Regions from separate parts of the Bombilactobacillus bombi genome, predicted to be linked through region 1. Evidence: a T-box and tRNA genes for the amino acid it is inferred to sense, from the RefSeq annotation. Region 1 holds a T-box; the other regions hold tRNA genes.

Evidence for each region. A T-box is a leader RNA that pairs with one kind of tRNA and senses whether it is charged. The one in region 1 lies ahead of leuS (leucine--tRNA ligase), so its partner is inferred to be a tRNA-Leu.
Region 2: it has a tRNA-Leu gene. The T-box ahead of leuS (leucine--tRNA ligase) is inferred to sense a tRNA for this amino acid. The anticodon was not compared.
Region 3: it has a tRNA-Leu gene. The T-box ahead of leuS (leucine--tRNA ligase) is inferred to sense a tRNA for this amino acid. The anticodon was not compared.

What each region holds. Positions count from the first base shown of each region.
Region 1 covers NZ_CP031513.1:294,900-301,429, reverse strand. Annotated here, with positions in the region: gene DS830_RS01650 (putative polysaccharide biosynthesis protein) at 1-1,634, opposite strand, end outside; gene leuS (leucine--tRNA ligase) at 1,667-4,087, opposite strand; T-box leader at 4,126-4,328, opposite strand; gene DS830_RS01640 (glucosaminidase domain-containing protein) at 4,372-5,487, opposite strand; gene DS830_RS01635 (phosphatase PAP2 family protein) at 5,569-6,180, shown strand; gene DS830_RS01630 (MDR family MFS transporter) at 6,134-6,530, opposite strand, start outside.
Region 2 covers NZ_CP031513.1:868,101-874,630, forward strand. Annotated here, with positions in the region: gene DS830_RS04495 (NADPH-dependent FMN reductase) at 1-456, shown strand, start outside; gene clpP (ATP-dependent Clp endopeptidase proteolytic subunit ClpP) at 590-1,180, shown strand; gene DS830_RS04505 (FAD-dependent oxidoreductase) at 1,244-2,602, opposite strand; gene DS830_RS04510 (NAD(P)H-hydrate dehydratase) at 2,739-3,608, opposite strand; tRNA gene DS830_RS04515 (tRNA-Leu) at 3,668-3,751, shown strand; gene DS830_RS04520 (carboxymuconolactone decarboxylase family protein) at 3,855-4,202, opposite strand; gene DS830_RS04525 (DUF1516 family protein) at 4,335-4,691, opposite strand; gene DS830_RS04530 (metal-dependent hydrolase family protein) at 4,795-6,006, opposite strand; gene DS830_RS04535 (peptide ABC transporter substrate-binding protein) at 6,031-6,530, opposite strand, start outside.
Region 3 covers NZ_CP031513.1:1,036,281-1,042,810, forward strand. Annotated here, with positions in the region: gene DS830_RS05310 (glycoside hydrolase family 73 protein) at 101-733, opposite strand; gene DS830_RS05315 (cold-shock protein) at 837-1,037, opposite strand; tRNA gene DS830_RS05320 (tRNA-Leu) at 1,287-1,372, opposite strand; gene DS830_RS05325 (hypothetical protein) at 1,423-1,857, opposite strand; gene nadE (ammonia-dependent NAD(+) synthetase) at 1,869-2,690, opposite strand; gene DS830_RS05335 (nicotinate phosphoribosyltransferase) at 2,704-4,179, opposite strand; gene DS830_RS05340 (glycosyltransferase) at 4,201-5,268, opposite strand; gene DS830_RS05345 (WecB/TagA/CpsF family glycosyltransferase) at 5,348-6,061, shown strand; gene DS830_RS05350 (O-antigen ligase family protein) at 6,113-6,530, opposite strand, start outside.

The DNA of each region.
Region 1 (6,530 bases):
GCAATTTTTGGTCCGACAATCTTTTCCGCAATACGTACTTTTAAGATTAAATAACTATAAATCAAAGCACCCACAATAACTTCAACAACCAACAACGCTACCGATAAAATCCGGTTATCTGGTGAAATAAAGTGATATCCTATCCAATCAATTAATATTACTACAACTAGCATAAATACTGATAACAGTAAGATACCAAAGGTTCGCCGAATTGTTTGATTGATATCAAAGCCAAATTTAGTCTGTAATAAGCGAAACATCAAAATTGAAGTGACTAACATTCCGATACCTGTAGCCAGCAATGGCCCAAAAGTATGAAAGAAATAAATACATGGGTATTGGGCGATAATCTTGACTCCAAACCCCACTAAAAAGTACTTAATAGCTAGCCCATTTTGATAAAGGCCTTGCAAAATAGCCGATAATACCGTGAACAAGGCTAACAAAATGGCAATAATAGAATTGAATTGCAAGATATAAATTCCTAATTGATCATAGCGATAAAACAAAATATATAACGGCTTAGCTACTGCATACATCCCTAAGGCCGAAGGAATCATCACCAAGAAAAATAGCTGCAAAGTACTGCCAATTTGTTCATTCACATCCTTAGCATCATGCCGTGAATAGGCAGCAGATAACAATGGTACGGCAGTAACTGCCAAAGCAGTCGACAATGAAACAATAATCATAATAATTTTATTTGTATTAAAGCTAAACAGCGCATATAGTGCATTCAAAGTATCTGTCGACAAATGTTGCACTGTGTTCATCATGAAATTAAAAGTTTGCTGATCAAAAATCTGAAATAAAATAATCCCAGAATCTAAAATAATAAATGGCAGTGCTTGACTCCAAATTTCTACAAAGAAATTTTGCCCACTAGTATCAACTTCATTATTGCTGCCTTGCGATAATTTACGTAGACGTGGTAATTGTTTGATAAAATAAATAATCAAAATTCCCAGGCCAAAAATAGCACCAATAAAAGCAGCAAAAGTAGACTGAGCTACTGCATTAATATAGCTTCCCTTTTGAACTTTCATAATAAAATACGTTGCGGCCAAAATATAAATTACTCGAGCCACTTGTTCAATAAACTGAGAAATAGCTGACGGCGCCATTTGTTCGTAGCCTTGGAAATATCCTCGTACGATACTCATAATGGGAATAATTAACAACGCCCAAGATAAAGCTCGTAAAACAGGCACTACATTTTGATCGCCACCAGATAATATCACTGCTAAAACGGGAGCACCGAAGTACATAACAGCAGCTGTTATTACTCCTGTAATGGCCATAATCTTTAATCCTTGTTTAAACAGTTTATTACCCGTAGCATATTCATTAATTGCATTATAATGGGCAATTTGCTTCGAAATTGCTCCCGGGATCCCCGCAGTCGAAATAATCAAAAACAAACTATAAATATTGTAGCCCTTACCAAAGAGCGAATTAGCTAACTTGGCAGTTAATAAGGAGCCAAACCAATTATTCCAAGGAATAACATAGATTGCACCGAGAATTCTTGAAAAAATACTCCCAGCTGTCATCCATGCTGAGCCTTTAATCAAAGACGCTTTACTTTGCGAATTAGACTCAGAAGTAATGGATGTTTGAGTATCATTATCCATTGAATCGTCCTCTCTGAATGATATCGAAGCTCTTATTTTACTACAATATTAACAATTTTGTTAGGAACAACAATTACTTTGACAATCTTTTTATCACCAATAAATTTTTGTACACGCTCATTATTTTCTGCCATTTTTTGCAGTTGCGCTTTATCAGTATTTAGAGGAACAGTTACTTTATCACGCAATTTGCCATTAACTTGAAAGATTACAGCAACGTCTTGTTCGACTAAGTCAGCTGCTTGATATGTTGGCCAATTAGCATAAGTGATTGATTCTTGATGTCCTAACTTTTGCCACAATTCTTCCATCATATGGGGTGCAACAGGTGCTAACAATTTCACTAATCCTTCTGCATATGCTCTAGGGAAGAATTTAGCCTTTTGAACAGTATTACAAAAGACCATCATTTGTGAAATGGCGGTATTGAACTGTAACTTCTCATAACGTTCTGTGACAGCCTTAACAGTTTCGTTATAAACTTTTTTCAATTCCGGATTGTCTTGATCCAAAATAAAATCAGTGCGCAAAGTATTATCATCATCATTATTGATGTACAAGCGCCAAACTCTTTCTAAGAAACGATATGAACCTGCTAAACCATCTTCACTCCAAGAAATTGAGGCATCTAGTGGTCCCATAAACATTTCATAAACGCGTAAAGTGTCAGCACCATATTCGGCAACTACATCATCAGGATTAACCACATTACCTTTAGACTTGGACATTTTTTCGTGATTTTCACCTAAAATCATCCCTTGATTAAATAACTTTTGAAAAGGTTCGACAGTTGGGACTACACCAATATCGTATAAGAATTTGTGCCAAAAACGAGCATATAACAAATGTAAAACAGCATGTTCGGCGCCACCAATATATAAGTCTACTGGTAACCATTCTTTAAGTTTGTCAAAATCAGCAATTGCATTTTGATTATGCGGATCCACATAACGTAAATAATACCAAGAACTACCTGCCCATTGAGGCATAGTATTAGTTTCTCGCCGGCCCTTGCGGCCATTTTTGTCAACAACGTTCACCCAATCAGTCAAATTAGCTAAAGGACTTTCAACACTACCAGAAGGCTTGATATCTGCTTCTGCTGGTAACTCTAACGGTAGTTCATCCTCTGGTACTAGTGTTGTTTCCCCATCTTCCCAATGAATAACTGGAATAGGTTCTCCCCAATATCTTTGCCGTGAAAAGACCCAATCACGCAGGCGATAGTTGACTTTCTTTTGACCGACTTGATGTTCTTCTAACCAGGCAACTATTTTGGCAATGGCTTGCTCTTTGTCTAAGTCATTTAAAAAACCTGAATTAATATGCTTCCCGTCTCCTGTATAAGCAGCTTCGTCCACATTGCCACCTGCAATTACTGGAACAATTGGCAATTGGAATTTTTGAGCAAAGTCATAATCCCGTTGATCATGAGCAGGAACAGCCATAATAGCTCCTGTTCCATATGTTGCTAATACATAATCAGAAATCCAAATTGGTACCTGTTGACCATTAACAGGATTAATAGCATAAGCTCCAGTAAAGACACCGGTTTTTTCGGTATTTAGGTCCGTCCGGTCTAAATCACTCTTGCGTGCTGTTTGTGCTTGATAATCTTCGACAGCTGCTTTTTGTTCTGGTGTAGTAATTTGGGCCACTAATTCTTTATCTGGTGCCATAACCATGTAAGTAGCACCGAAAATTGTATCTGGACGTGTTGTAAAAATATCAAAGGTTAAATCTGTTCCAGCTATAGCAAAAGTTACTTCCGCCCCAATAGAGCGTCCAATCCAGTTGCGTTGCATATCTTTAATACTTTCAGGCCAATCTAATAAATCCAAATCATCAATTAATCGATCCGCATAAGCAGTTATTTTTAACATCCATTGCCGCATTGGTTTGCGATAAACTGGAAAACCGCCACGTTCAGTTTTACCATCAATAATTTCTTCATTAGCAACCACAGTGCCTAAATCTGGACTCCAATTAACTGGAATTTCAGCTTCATAAGCTAAGCCCTTTTTATACAACTGCTCAAAAATCCATTGCGTCCATTTATAGTAGCTGGGATCTGTTGTATTAACTTCACGGTCCCAATCATAGGAAAATCCTAAAGAATTAATTTGTTTTTTAAAAGTATTAATATTTTTTTGAGTAAAGTCCCGTGGGTTATTACCAGTTTTGATGGCATATTGTTCTGCTGGTAAACCAAAAGCATCCCAGCCCATCGGATGCAAGACATTGAAGCCTTGCATTCTTTTCATGCGGGCAATAATGTCAGTTGCGGTATATCCTTCTGGATGACCGACATGTAGCCCTTTACCAGATGGATAGGGAAACATGTCTAAAACGTAAAACTTCTTTTTATTTTTGTCGGTTGTGGTCTTAAAGGTCTGGTGTTCTTTCCAATAGGCCTGCCACTTTTTTTCAATTACATTATGGTTATAGCTCATATAATCCTCCTTATAAAAAAAGTCCTATTGCTTCTTTGCAATAGGACGAATGACCGCGGTACCACCTAAGTTTTGCATTGAAAATGCAACGCTTATGTAATTAACGATACCCCGTAAATACCTACTTTATTCAATACTTAAACTTGAGAATGAGTTCATCAACATCAAATTATGGAATCACACCAATCTTCCACTCTCTGCCAATTTAACGTTAACTACTAGTTTCTCGCTTTGTTTATTAAATATAATTAATAATAACTAGTATTATAGAATAACTAGGCTCATTATTTCAACTCTGAAATTGAATTTTCTTCATTTTCTGATTGTGGCAAATTACTTTTATCGACTGGAACTGATGGTTCGGCCTTTGACGTAACTGCGGTTGCTTTTTTAACAGGTATAACTTTTTGTTTTGGAGCTATATTGCTATAACTTTTTACTATTGAATTAGAAGGTTTAACTGCAGCCTGAGTAATTTCTTTATTAAAGTTAATTTCTTCGGCAATTTCATCATGAGCCGGCGTTGGCATGACAGTTTCTTCTTGTGGTTGACTTAAGCTAGCCTGCACAATTGGATGGTTATAATGATTCAAAATAATAATTGGTGCTTGTTGTTTTTGATAAGCATTTTTTGAAGTGACTAAAGTTTGTGCTTGATTAACTACCCAGTTAACTTTATTTACTACGATATCATTAGCGCTAACTGGACTATTAACTTCTGGTGCCTGATCAAAGCGAGTCAAGTCATACTTTTCAATCATACTGTTTAACTTCTGATCATAAGTTGTGTCGGTTGCATAATGTCCAGTCAAAGCTCTAGTAGCATCTTGATAAGTTTTTGCGTTGCTTTTCCAAACTGGTCCGTATAATTGCTCATTAGAACGTAATACACGTACATAATCTTCTAGTGATTCTTTATATGATGGATAACGCCGAAAACCAGAATTAATTGAAAACAGATTCCCGGTTCCATCATCTTCTTGAGTGCTAAAATCAACCGATTGTCCTTGATAATTACCCTTAACACCAAATAAATTATAATTAGGAGCTTGCGCTAAACCACTAGTTCCCCAACCACTTTCTAATAAAGCTTGAGCAATCATTACCGAAGCGTATAAATCATTATTATTAGCCAGCCTTTGAGCGGAAAGACCTAAATAATTCAAGAATGTTTGGTCACCATAACCATTAGAAGTAATAATATTTTCAGGATTATCAGCATTATCTACACTAATAGTCATTGACACATTATTCTCAGCAGCGGCCGAATTGATGTTACCTTGCCAGATAACTCCAGCCGTCAATAAACTAACACTAACCATTGATAACTGGTAAATAAACTTATGCTTCATATTTTTATGGTTATTTTGCTTTCTCATCAAAAAACTTTTACAATTCAATTATAAAATCTCCAAATCCAATTTATCTCTTATTATTTATACTACTAACTATCACTAAATAAAACAAGGAGTTTTACCTAAATGAACCAAAACGTAAACAAAATTTTAAAAATTGGCGCTTTATATTTAAGCTTCATTGTCATTGCAATAGCTGTCGTTTTACATTTACAAATTACTCAACAATTTGATAATTTTTTCTTCCAATTGTTACATGCGCCTAATAATCTTTATTTATCTTTCTTTAAAATTATTACTAACTTAGGAATGCCAATAATGACTGTAATCCTCAGTTTTATCTGCGGATTAATTCTGCACAGCCGCCAACGCTGGTTTTTAATTACTATCGTCTTAATTAATACGATTGGTAATCATTATTTTAAATATTTATTTCAACGTCCTCGACCAACTTTACCGCATTTAGTAACTGTTGGTGGTTACAGTTTTCCTAGTGGACATGCCGTTGCTATTACAACTTTTATATTAGCTTTACAAATAATTATTAAACAAAACACCAAAAAACGATTAAGTCTTTATCTATTAGACTTAATCGCTATTTTAGTGATTCTTAGTCGTATTGTCCTTCAAGTTCACTTTCCTAGTGACGTACTTGCTGGAACAATACTAGCTAGTGCTAACACCTTACTTTTTAAATATCTTGTTTTTGATAATCAATCAATAACTTCTGATTCTTAGCATCAAAGAGATTAATAATAAATGCACATAGCAAAATGATAAATCCAACTATATAAATACTGTGTAAACCGGAAAAGACTATTTGGCGAGCCGGTTGTAAATATTTGGCTGGAACCAAACCGGCAGTTGACGGATTAATCATCTTATTAACCATGTTAAATGTTAATCCTGGCGTGTTTTGAACACCTTGGACTAATTTTAAGTTCATTACAATCCCAAATATTGAAACCATCAATGTTTGACCCAAGCTCCGCGCTAGGGTATTGAAACTCGTTGCAGTACCAACTTCTTCAGGAGAAACCACGCTTTGCGAAGTTACTGTGGAAGTTGTGACAGCTAAACCAAAGCCA
Region 2 (6,530 bases), 570 kb from region 1:
GAAGCTAAATTCATCGAAATTGGTGACTTACCTTTATACAACCAAGACTTTGATGACTTGAACGAAGTACCTGCACAATATCCAAAATTCCGTGATGAGGTCAAAGCAATTGATGCTGCTTTGTTTGTTACACCAGAATATAACCGCAGTGTTCCAGCAGTTTTGAAGAACGCTTTAGATGTTGCTTCTCGTCCTTATGGTGCTAATGTTTGGGATGGCAAGCCAGCAGCTGTTGTTTCTGTTTCTATTGGTGCCATTTCTGGCTTTGGTGCTAACCAGCATTTACGTCAAGCATTAGTCTTTTTGAACATGCCAACTTTGCAACAACCAGAAGCTTACATTGGTAATGTTACTAACTTTATTGACGAAGACAAGGGCGAAGTTAATAATCAAGGAACTAAAGACTTTTTGAAGTCAATTGATGAAGCTTTTGTTAAGTTAATTGACCGTTATTAATAATCTCGGCATCCGTTTAATTCGGATGTCTTTTTATTTACATACGAAGCTTTGATAGTTGACTTTTCCTGTAAATGTGATAAATTAGCAGAGTAACCAATAGAGTGCTAATTAATAAATAGGAGGCTACGAAATGTTAGTTCCAACAGTTATTGAACAAAGTCCCCGCGGCGAACGGGCTTATGATATTTACTCACGCCTTTTAAAAGATCGAATCATTATGTTGTCTGGTGAAGTGAATGATCAAATGGCAAACACTGTTATTGCCCAATTATTATTCTTAGATGCACAAGATTCTAAAAAAGATATTTATATGTATATTAACTCTCCTGGTGGTTCAGTCACAGCTGGCTTAGCAATCATGGATACTATGAACTTTGTTAAAGCTGATGTCCAAACCATTGCAATGGGGATGGCAGCATCTATGGCTAGTGTCTTGTTATCATCTGGTGCCAAGGGCAAACGTTTTGCTTTGCCAAATTCCACAGTCTTAATTCACCAACCTTCTGGTGGTGCTCAAGGACAACAAACAGAAATTGAAATTGCTGCTGAAGAAATTCTCAAAACGCGTGAACGTTTGAATAAGATTTTGGCTGACAATTCTGGTCAAGATATCGAAACCATTAAAAAAGATACCGAAAGAGATAACTACATGACTGCTCAAGAAGCCAAAGATTATGGTTTGATTGATGACATCATGGTTAATAAATCCGCGGAAAAATAAATAATAATTAAAGAGCCTGAGATAATTCTTACCTCAAGCTCTTTTTGTTTACAGAGAAATAATTTATTTAGCTTGCAATTGCCGTTGAGCTTTTTGAGCTGCAACATTCATAATATTCCAAGGACAATCAAATCCAGGTTGGAAGAAGAAATCCGTATAAGCTAAATCTGCCACAGTTAAATGTTGCTGAATGGCTAAAGAAATTGTATTAATATTCGCCGTAACATCAGCAGTCGACATGATTTGTGCCCCTAAAATTTGACCATTTTCAGGATTATAAGTTAATTTAAATTGTACTTTAGCATTATGAGCGTCAGGCACAAACGGTGGACGGTAGCTATCTTCCACATACACTGAAGCTGATTGAACAGGATAGTTTTTGGCAGTTGCATCTTTAATGCCCGTCGAAGCAAAATGATAACGGAACACTGAAAGTGCAGAAGATCCCGAAACAGCAGGTGTTGGTTGACTAGCCTTTTCCAAATTTTTCACTGCATAGCGACCTTGGCGCCGACTATTAGTGGCTAAGGCAATTTTAGCAGGTTGACCAGTAGGTGCAAAAGTTACATAAGTTGCATCTCCAACAGCAAAAATATCTGGTTGACTAGTACGTTGGTATTGGTCAGTTTTTATTGTTTGATCATCATTTAATTCTAAAGTATCAGCTAACCAAGCAGTATTAGGTTTAACTCCAACGGATTCAATCACTAAATCCGCTGCATAAGTACCCTTGTCTGTTACAACTTGTTGAACTTTGCCATTATCACCAACAAATCTTTGGACATTTTCACCTAAAGCTAAGTCCACGTTATTTTGTTTTAACTCTTGCGCCAAAACATCAGTAAATTCAGAATCCAAATACGTTCCTAAAATTCGAGGTAAAACATCAATTATTGTTACTTGTTTGCCGGCTTTAGCAAATGCCTCAGCGGCTTCAATTCCGATATAGCCTGAGCCAATCACCACCACTTTATCAATCAGCGGTTCCACAGTTGCGCGTTTGAGCTTCATTGCCCAATCACGACCCCGCATAAAATAGATATTCTTCAAATCATTACCAGCAACTGGAATTTGTGCTGGAACTGCTCCAGTGCTGATAATAAGCTTATCATAACTTTCAGTTCTGGTAGTATCATCAGCTAAATTGTGAACTGTTACTTGATGCTCAGTAGAATTAATCGCAGTAACATCCTGTTGAATAAATACATGAACACCCTTTTTTTCCATGTCCTCTTTGGTTGCATAGCTTACACTATTAACATCTTTAACGACACCTTCTAAATAAAGCTGCATTCCACAGGAGAGAAAAGAAAGAAAATCGCCCTTTTCATACCATTGAATCTCTGCTTGTGGATAGTCTTGCAATAATTCTTGCACCGCTTCAAAACCACCATGTGATGAACCAACTACAACTACTTTCATAAATTGAGTTCCTCCCTTTTCAGTTACACCTACATTATAATGGTTCTAAATTAGAATGCAATATTATCTCTAGAATAACTCTCGGTAATTGTTATAAATGTGCTTGTACCACTGCCATAGAACCAAAAATAATTATTTAATGATTGACTGAACTATCTTTTGCATGTGCAAATTGGTTCATCCATTGAGGTAAATACTGATCAATCATCGTCGGTAACACAACATAGTTATCTTTGGCTAACAACTCTGCCCCGTAGCTGTGCAAAAAAACTGCCGCTAAAACAGCATCATGCCAATTAGAAAATTGTGCTGCAAAGCCTGCTATCATACCAGTTAATGTATCACCCATTCCCCCGGTAGCCATTGCTGGAGTTCCCAGTGTGTTTTCATAGATTTCTGCTTCATTGTTGAAATAAATATGCGAAGGTGAGCCCTTAAGAATTAATGCTGTTTGGGGCGCTGCTATCTGTTGCAAATATTGATAATTATTAGTTGTTGTTTGCTGTTGAGGTGTTAATCCACTCAACCGTTGCCATTCAATTTGATGAGGTGTTAAAATCACCTGGGCTTGACAATGTTGGAGATCAATTTGATATTGAGCCAATAACGTAATCGCTGAAGCATCAATAATCAAACATTGTTGTTTACTAACTTTTTTAATAATGGCCGTCAGTAACTGCGCATTATTGGTAGTTACTTCTAAACCGGGGCCAATAGCAATGACATTTACACTAGTTAATAATTCTAGTAATGGTTTAGAATTATTTAAATCTAAAACCATTGCCTCGGGCAAGCGTGCATGCAAACTAATAAAATTATCTATACTAGTAGCGACACTAACTAGTCCAGCTCCTGTATACACTGCTGCTGTAGCAGCCATAATAGCTGCACCACCAAAATTAGCGCTTCCAGCAATTAATAAAACTTTACCAAAAGTACCCTTATAAGAATTGTGGGGGCGCGGTTGAATAACATTATTTAAAATTTTTGTTGTAAGTTTTTTCATAATTTTTAAATTTCCTAGTTACAATTAGTTTAAAATTTGATAAAATTAGTATTTGTAAAGCCGCTGTGGCGGAATTGGCAGACGCGCAGCGTTCAGGTCGCTGTATGGTTTTCCATGTGCAGGTTCGACTCCTGTCAGCGGCAATATTGTTTCTGTTAATGGTTTATCAATATTTATCAGAATACGGTCTTCTCATTCATTATATTTATTAAAACAGAAGTTCTTAGAACTTCTGTTTTTTAATTCCTAATTTTCTTTTTCTTGAAGATATTGAGCAAATGATAATGCTTTTGCACCATAAACTGTGGAAGGTCCACCTCCCATTAAAATTGCAACATTTACTACTTCTGCCAATTGTTCCATAGTAACACCATTTTTTAAATTACTTTTAACGTGTGACATGATACAGCCTTCACAGCGATCTGCAATCGCAATTCCTAAGGCAATCATTTCTTTGGTTTTCGTATCCAAAGCACCTTCTTGCATTGTAGTTTTAACTAAACCACCGAAGGCTTTCATTTCTTCTGGTGATTGCTTACGCAAATTAGCCGTTTCTTTTCCAAATTTTTCATATTGTTCACTATAATCAACCATAATCTATTCCTCCATTTATAAGTACTTATCTTTATTAAACCGCAAAAAGTAAATGCTTTCAATAGATATGCGACCAACAAAAAATCCGATATAAAATTATATCGGATCAAAATCTAGTTTAACTACCTTAGCCTAGTGAAACAATGGGAAACCATCCGTCATTATAAAACCGATAATAACCACAATAACTGCTAAAATAAGAGCCCCATAAAACATAACTCGAGAAAACTGTTTCTTTAATTTTTTGGCAAAGGCCATTTCAATTAAACCAATTAAACCTACTGCAAGGATAATTTTCACAATTGTCAAAATTGGATGCTCATGCCAAGCATAACTAAACATTAATGCTCCACTAATAATCAATATTATGTAGCAAATACGCGCAATCATTACCCAAACTTTGGCTTGGGGAACTTTAGCTAATAAACCGCCAATAATTGCTACAAATAATACTACGCCAACAACTAGATGTAACCAAGGCCACAACATTTTATCACCTCAAATATTAATAATAATTATTATAGAACAATTTTTGAATAATAGAATCAAAAAAAGCATTCCACTTTTCAGAAGAATGCTTTCATAATTTTAATTATGCTGGTTGGTGAACACAGACACCACCTTGATAAACAGCTTTTTCTTTTTGAATAACTTTAATATCTTGAATAGGATTATCTTTCATTACAATAAAGTCTGCCACTTTACCCACACTAATCTCACCGTAGTCTTTGCTGACATGCATCGCTTTGGCACAATTAATTGTCGCAGTGTCAATCGCTTGTGCTGGTGTCATGCCTGCTTTTTCTACATATAATTGCATTTCATAGGCACTTTCATTTTCAAAGCCATTATAAGGAGTCCCTGCATCAGTCCCCATAGCAATAGGGATTCCAGCAGCAGCAGCTTTTTTGATACTAGCAAAGTGTTTTTTAATATTGATGATAACTTTTTGACGTGCCCAATCAGCAACTGTGTCTTCCCCATATTTGTAGATTGCATACATAGCATTCATCGTTGGTACCACAAAAGTTTTATGTTCTTTCATGATATCAATGGTCTCATCATCAATATCAAAGGCATGTTCAACTGTATCTACACCAGCTTGAGCTGCTTCTTTAACTCCAGCATTGCCTTGGGCATGAGCAGCAACAGTCTTATTTTTGTGATGGGCTTCTCGAACAGCAGCTTTGACTTCATCTTCATTAAATTGGATATCATCTGGTGTTTCACCATTACGCAAAACCCCACCAGTCACCATTAGTTTAATATTATCGACACCATTTTTCATAGATTGACGAACGCCCTTAATCATTTCGTCTACGCCATCAACTTCAATTCCTGATCCATCACCGTGACCTCCAGTCATGGTGAAAGCTTTACCGGAAGTCATAACTCGTGGACCAGCAATCATCTTTTGATGTTGCATTATTTTAATAGGAATATCAATATCATAAGCAGCACCTACATTGCGAATATAAGTGACACCGTGATTAATGAGATCTTGCATGTTTTTTATAGCAAACATTGTCTGTATAGCTTTAGGATCAGCGCCTTCAATGCTACTTTCTTGTTCGGCCCAATAAGTTGGAGTACTCCCAATATGGGTATGAGCATTCATAATGCCAGGCATAACATATTGATTATGAAAGTCTACAATTTGATCAACAATTGACTCTGAAGGTACTCCTTGTCCCATAGCAGTTATTCTTTGAGTATCAGTGTCAACGGTAAAATATTGTTGTGGTTGAAAATCTTGTTGTTCATGTTGATAGATATTAGCGTTAATAAAAGTTATTTTAGTCATTATAAAGTCCCTCTCTTTTTAAAATTATTTCCAATAAGCATATTGCAATTGTCCTGAATTTCCAGACATAGCATCCCATTTCAACCCACCTAATTTACTGTTGACAAAATGTGCTTGGGCTGCTTGATAAGTAGGAGCTACACCGGCAATTTGCATTAAACGTTGATCGGCTTGCTTTTCAAATTCCCACCGTTGTTGTGCTGAATAAGTTGTTGTATCAGAAACTTTATCCATCAGTGCATCATATTGGTCATCTTTAGTTTTTGCAAAATTAATTTGATTATTGCTGCGCATCCCATCTAGGAAGTTTTGGGCATCAGGATAATCAGGTCCCCAACCCACTGTACAGATATCAAAATCACAACTAAAATCACGTGAAACATGAGTTGCATGTGGTACAGAAACAATATTGATTTTTAGGCCGGGCAAGTTCTTTTGGACAGCACCTTGTACATATTCAGCCAATTTCTTTTCGGTATCAACGTCATCCACCAAAAAGTCTAATGTGACCTTAGATTTACCTA
Region 3 (6,530 bases), 740 kb from region 1:
TATATAAGTAAAAATAGCGACCATTTGTTCTCATTAACCAATTAAAGTTCGTACTTCGTCTTTTAAAGCCGTTTTTTGCAAATAACTAAATACTAAGTTCTTAATTGTCATAACGATTGAGATGATATTTTTCAATAATTCTAATTATTTTTTGAGTATAATCGGGATCTGTGGCATAACCATCTATTTGCAAGCTATTAGCTGCTTCTAAATAATTCTTGGATGCGAGCACATGTTGATATTGTTGCTTATTCCAAGTAGTACCCTTGGCTAACAACACCGCATGATCTGCTATAGAAGCATCAAAACTGGGATAAACTTTAAAACTGGCTGCAATTGTAACCCACTGCCCATTTTGATATTCCTGCGTTTTTAACATTTGAGAATTATTGGGATCATCACTTTTAATTCCAAATAAATTATGATATTTGCTGGCTAATTGGCTTTGGCCCCAGTCACTTTCTAAAATGGCCTGCGCAATTGTAATACTAGGTAAAATATTATACATTCGGCCATACTTAATCGCAGCTGGTGTTAGTGTTTGAATAAACTCTTCGTGTTGCTGCTGAATTGTTTTGACTTGAATTGGTTCTTGAGCAACCATCCTATTTTGCCGCACAAAATTTCTTGCTAAAATAATTGCTGACAAAATAATCAACAACGCAATTGAACTGGCACAAAATGTCAAAAACGTCTGTCGTTGCCGTTTAGTAATTCTTTTTCTTTTCGTCAATTTTCAACTCTCCATAGAAAATTAACTTTATCATAACATTGAATCGAAGCTTAAGATACAAAAAAACCAGCCTTTAGGCTGGTCAAAAGCTAATAACTAAATATTAATTTTTATCAACGTTAACAGCTTGTGGGCCACGATCGCTTTCTTCGATATCGAAAGTTACTGATTGACCTTCTTCAAGAGTTTTGTATCCTTCACCGTTAATAGCGGAGAAATGTACAAATACATCGCTACCGTCTTCGCGAGTAATAAAACCATAACCTTTTTCAGCGTTAAACCATTTTACTGTTCCATGTTCCATGTGAACAATCCTCCTAAAAAACTACTTTTTGCATTTCTTTGTGGCACTGGAAGCTAGTTACACATGAACCATCGAACCATAACCATTCAAAAATACAAGTTCATAATAACATGTAATATCAAATATAGCAAATAATTTTTGTTTTAACTTTATATATTAAGTCAACTTTTTTGAACAAATACTTTTGAGTAAAGTCAAAAAAAAACCGTTTATAGAAATAACTCCATAAACGGTCAACCAATAAAGTCATGCGGGTAAGAAGACTCGAACTTCCACGGAGATAACTCTCCACAAGATCCTTAGTCTTGCGCGTCTGCCAATTCCGCCATACCCGCAAACAATACCTTTTTATTATAATATGAACGGACAGATTCTGCAAGACAATTTAATTCATTTGGTTCATTTTCATCAAATATTTACCAATTTTATCTAAAATTTGATCCTGAGCCTCTTCAGAGGCTGCAAATGCGGATTCGTCAACAGTTCGATCATCTTTCATACTGTTAATCATATCCTGACATGCTTGCGTATAGTCTTTATAAGCTTGTACAAGCGATAAATGAACTCCCATCAATTTAGCAGGTGCCTTGGCATTATGCAATTTATCGGTTAGTTTAGCATATTCGTCAGTACCACTTTGAAAATCTCCTTGAATTTTTAAATACTCGGAAGATTTCATGTCTGTTAAATTACCAGCAGCGAGTGCCTCTTTAATTTGTTGAAATTTAGGATTTAAATCATCCTGAATTTTTTGCGTGTCTTCAATTACTTCATTTAAGACGTGTGCATAGGTAATGGCTCTTTTTTGTGCTTGATTCATAATAAGTCTCCTTAGTTAAAAGTATCAAAAACTGTATACGGCAATCTTCTTTTATGGGCAGTTTTTTGATACCAAGATTCGATTTTTTCAGCAGCTGCAAGAGCTATTTCTTTACCTTCCAAGTAATCATCAATATCTTGATAACTTACTCCTAAAGCTGCTTCATCAGCTAATCCTGGACGTTGATCTTCTAAATCCGCTGTAGGGGTTTTGGTAATCAGTGCTGCAGGTGCTGCTAAATATTGCAATAATTGTCTGCCTTGTCGCTTATCTAAGCGAAATAAGGGTGTTAAATCGGCAGCTCCATCACCATATTTAGTATAAAAGCCAGTAATATTTTCTGCTGCATGATCGGTTCCGACTACACATCCCTTTAAATCACCTGCTAGCGCATATTGAACAATCATGCGTTGACGGGCCTTAATATTACCCTTATTAAAATCAGAAATTTTCAGGCCATTACTTTCAACACTTGCAACCGTGGCATCAACAGCAGGTTTAATATTAACACGCAGTGTTTGATCAGGCTTAATCCAGTCTAAAGCCTTTAACGCATCACTTTCATCAGCTTGCTCACCATAAGGTAAGCGAACTGCTACAAATTGATAATTGGGATTACCAGACTGTTGGCGCAGTTGCTCAATTGCCATTTGGCATAAGCGTCCAGCTAAAGTTGAATCTTGTCCCCCAGAAATACCTAAGACTAAAGTTAACAAGTGATTCTTTTGTAAAAAACTTTGCAAAAAAGTAATTGAGCGTTGTACTTCTTTAGCTGGATCAATGTGAGGTTGTACTTTTTCATATGCAATAATTTGTTCTTGTAAAGGTCGCATTTTTATCTCCTTATTAATCATCCGTACCCATATTTTTGACTTGTTGATGCACATATTCAATATAGTGCCGTTTATGATCATAAAGGCGTTGTGATAAGTCTACTGGATAATCTTGAGGATTCAGATCACGCTTATATTCATCCCATAATGAATCTAAATTTTGTCGACAATAATTTCTAATTTGCGCTAAAGTCGGTAATTGATAGACCAATTGGCCATTCTCAAATATAGATTGTAACACTGGGCGCGCCTTAAAATCAGTAATGGTTTTATTAATGTAGGTATATTGGGGATGAAACATATATAATTCTTGTAATTCATTAGGATTTTCGTCGCGTAAAGTGACATAATCACCTTCAGATTTGTCATCTTTTTTGCTGTTAGTAATCCGCCAAACTTGCTTTTGACCAGGAGTACTGATTTTTTCAGCATTGCTGGATAATTTGAGTGTATCCATCATATTGCCATTGCCATCTTCAATGGCTACCATCTTATAAACTGCCCCTAAAGCTGGCTGATCATAACCTGTAATTAAATGAGTGCCGACACCCCAAATATCAATTTTTGCTCCTTGCATTTTCAAATTTTGAATCTTAATTTCATCTAAATCATTAGAAGCAACTATTTTGGCATCAGGGTAGCCAGCGTTATCTAGTTTTTCACGCACTCGTTTGGAAATATAAGCCATATCGCCAGAATCAATGCGTACGCCTTTAAAGCTAATTTTATCGCCCATTTCCTTAGCCACTTTAATTGCGCTCGGTACCCCACTTTTGAGCGTATCATAAGTATCAACCAAAAAGGTACAGTCATGATGAGTTTGTGCATAGGCTTTAAATGCTTCATAATCATTTTGATAGTATTGCACCAAGGCATGAGCATGAGTTCCAGCTACTGGAATATTGAAAACTTTACCTGCTCGAACATTACTGGTTGCATCAAAGCCGGCAATATAAGCAGCCCGTGCTCCCCAAACACCAGCTTCTAATTCTTGCGCACGTCGAGACCCAAATTCAAGTAAGACATCATCACCCGCAGCTGACTTGATGCGTGATGCTTTAGTAGCAATTAAGACTTGATAGTTAATAATACTTAAAATCGCTGTTTCCACTAGTGAACATTGATCAAGGGGACCTTCAACTTGAAAAATGGGTTCATTGGCAAAGACCAAATCGCCTTCAACTACAGAACGCACATCACAACAGAAGGTCATATTCTTCAAGTATTGTAAAAAACCTTCATCAAATTCTCCGTTTTCACGTAAATAATCAATATCCGAATCGCTAAAGTGTAAATTTTGCAAATAATTCACGACTTGTTCTAAGCCCGCAAAAATAGCATAGCCACTATTAAAAGGATTTTGACGAAAATAGCATTCAAACACAGCTCGCCGACGATTAATTCCTTTTTTCCAATAGGTATACATCATATTTAAAATATAATAATCTGTGTGCAAAGCTAAGCCATCGTCTAAATTATTGATTTTCATAATTTTGCCTTTCTTCCTCAATTAAACATTTTGATAAATTTTCATTAATGCGGTCGCCAAATTAGCACTGGAAAAATGTTGCGAACAATATTGATAAAATTTTTGACCCATTGGCCGTAATTGATCTTGTTGCCATTTCTCGTAGGCTGCTGTTAACGCTTTTGTTAACTGACTACTATTTTCCGGAGCAACAATCCAACCAGTATCGTCCTTAACAATCCAATCACAAGATCCCACATCAGTGGAAATCGCTGGAATACCTTGGTTGGCAGCTTCTAACAATACAAGAGGAAAACCCTCGGAATTAGAAGTCAAAACAAAAATATCAGCAGCATGATAATAAGGCATCGTATCATCTTGAAAACCGACAAATTCTACTTTTTGTTCTAAATCCAACTTTTTTGCTAAATTCTTTAGTTCGTTTTCTAATTCACCATCTCCTACAATGCGTAATTGAAAGTTAAAATCTACTTTAGCTAAGGTTTGTAATAGCAATTTTTGATTTTTGACGGGCATTAAGCGAGCCACATTTGTGATCGAAAATATTTCATGATGCACAGTTTGAGGACATTCTGCGGAAAATTCCATCGCATTAAAAATTGGGGTCATTTTATTTTCCGCAATGCCTAAATCCATTAAAACTGACTTAAAGCGCGGCGTAATTAAAATAAGATGATCGGCCTTTTTAATAGCAGCGGTGTTTAACTTTGTTAAGAAATTACCCTTGGTGTTATTCGAAAAATCAATAAACGGATCACTATGTACAGTAACAATCCATTTGGCAGCAACATGCTTATGAATCAATCCCATAATAAAGTTAGCACGGGGACCATGTGTGTTAACTATATCAATATGATTATCATTAATAAACTTGCGTAATCGACCAGCAACTCTTAAATCCATTCTTCCTTCTTGATTCATAATTGTTGTTGGAATATCAGCTTTTTGAGCCCAATCTGATACTGGTCCTTTTTCAAAAACTATTAATTGTGTATCTATTTTTTGTTTTTTCAATGCTTTTAATAAATTAATAAGAATTGTGCGGCCGCCACCACTTTCTGTACCGGCATTTACTTGTAAAATTTTCATGATTAATCCTCACGTTCAATTGTTAAAAACCTTTACTTATCGTAAACTTATTATATCAAATAAGGAGTTGACATTAACTTTGAGTAAAACAATTACAATTTTAAATCTACCTTTTATTAATACTACTAATCAACAATTTATCTCTAATCTCCAAAAAAAAATAACCACGAAACAAAATACTTTTATTGTAACGGCTAATCCGGAAATTGCTGTTTACGCATATGATCATCCCCAATTTCAAAAATTGGTTCAAACAGCTGATTATATTACACCTGATGGTATCGGAATTATCAAAGCAAGTCAAATCATCCAGCAACCTCTTAAAGAACGAATTACCGGGTTTGATACACTTACTAGTTTACTAGAAATTGCAAATAATAGTAGTCTTAAGGTCTATTTATTAGGTGCTAAACCTGAAGTATTACAAAAAACTGTCCAAAATGTCAAAAAAAAGTATCCTAATCTCCAATTAGTCGGCAGTCATGATGGTTATTTTTCCGATGATCAAGAAATTGTTGCAGATATCAAACAATTACAACCAAATATTGTGGCAGTAGCACTCGGATATCCTAAACAAGAAGAATTTATCGCCCAGCATCGCCAGCTTTGTCCAGCTATCTGGATTGGTGTGGGTGGCAGCTTTGATGTCTTATCAGGTACGGTTAAGCGCGCTCCGAAAATTTTTCAAAAATTAAATTTAGAATGGCTTTATCGGTTTATTAGTCACCCTTCTCGATTATCTAGATTTAAAAACTTGCCCCGTTTTATCTATTTAGTTAAACATGTTCATTAATATAATAATGGAGCTGGAAAATTAATTCCAGCTCCATTTATTATATCCAAGTTATTTTAGAGATGTTGCATTCAATAAATAAGCACTGATAGAACTAAAATAAATACTTACTGCGGGTGCATTTAGCACATGCCCGGCTAATAAAGACATAAAAATTCCAATCGCAACAGCTGCAAAATACAATAAATTACTTTGGATCATATTAGTATTCCAATAACGTAAAAATTTATATAATAAAATCACCATCGTCATTAATAAAGGTGCAATAACGACAATAAAGCCAATAATTCCAAATTGAAAGAACAAATCAAACCAATCCATTTCCACTGTGCGTGGGTGTTTACGATAATTACTACCATACCCCATACCAAATAGTTTTTGGGCAAGCGGTGCTTTATTATAGTGTCGACTATTAAATTCAAAATAATTAGTGCGTCCACTTAAGAGCTTGGCTAAAACAGGGTTACTG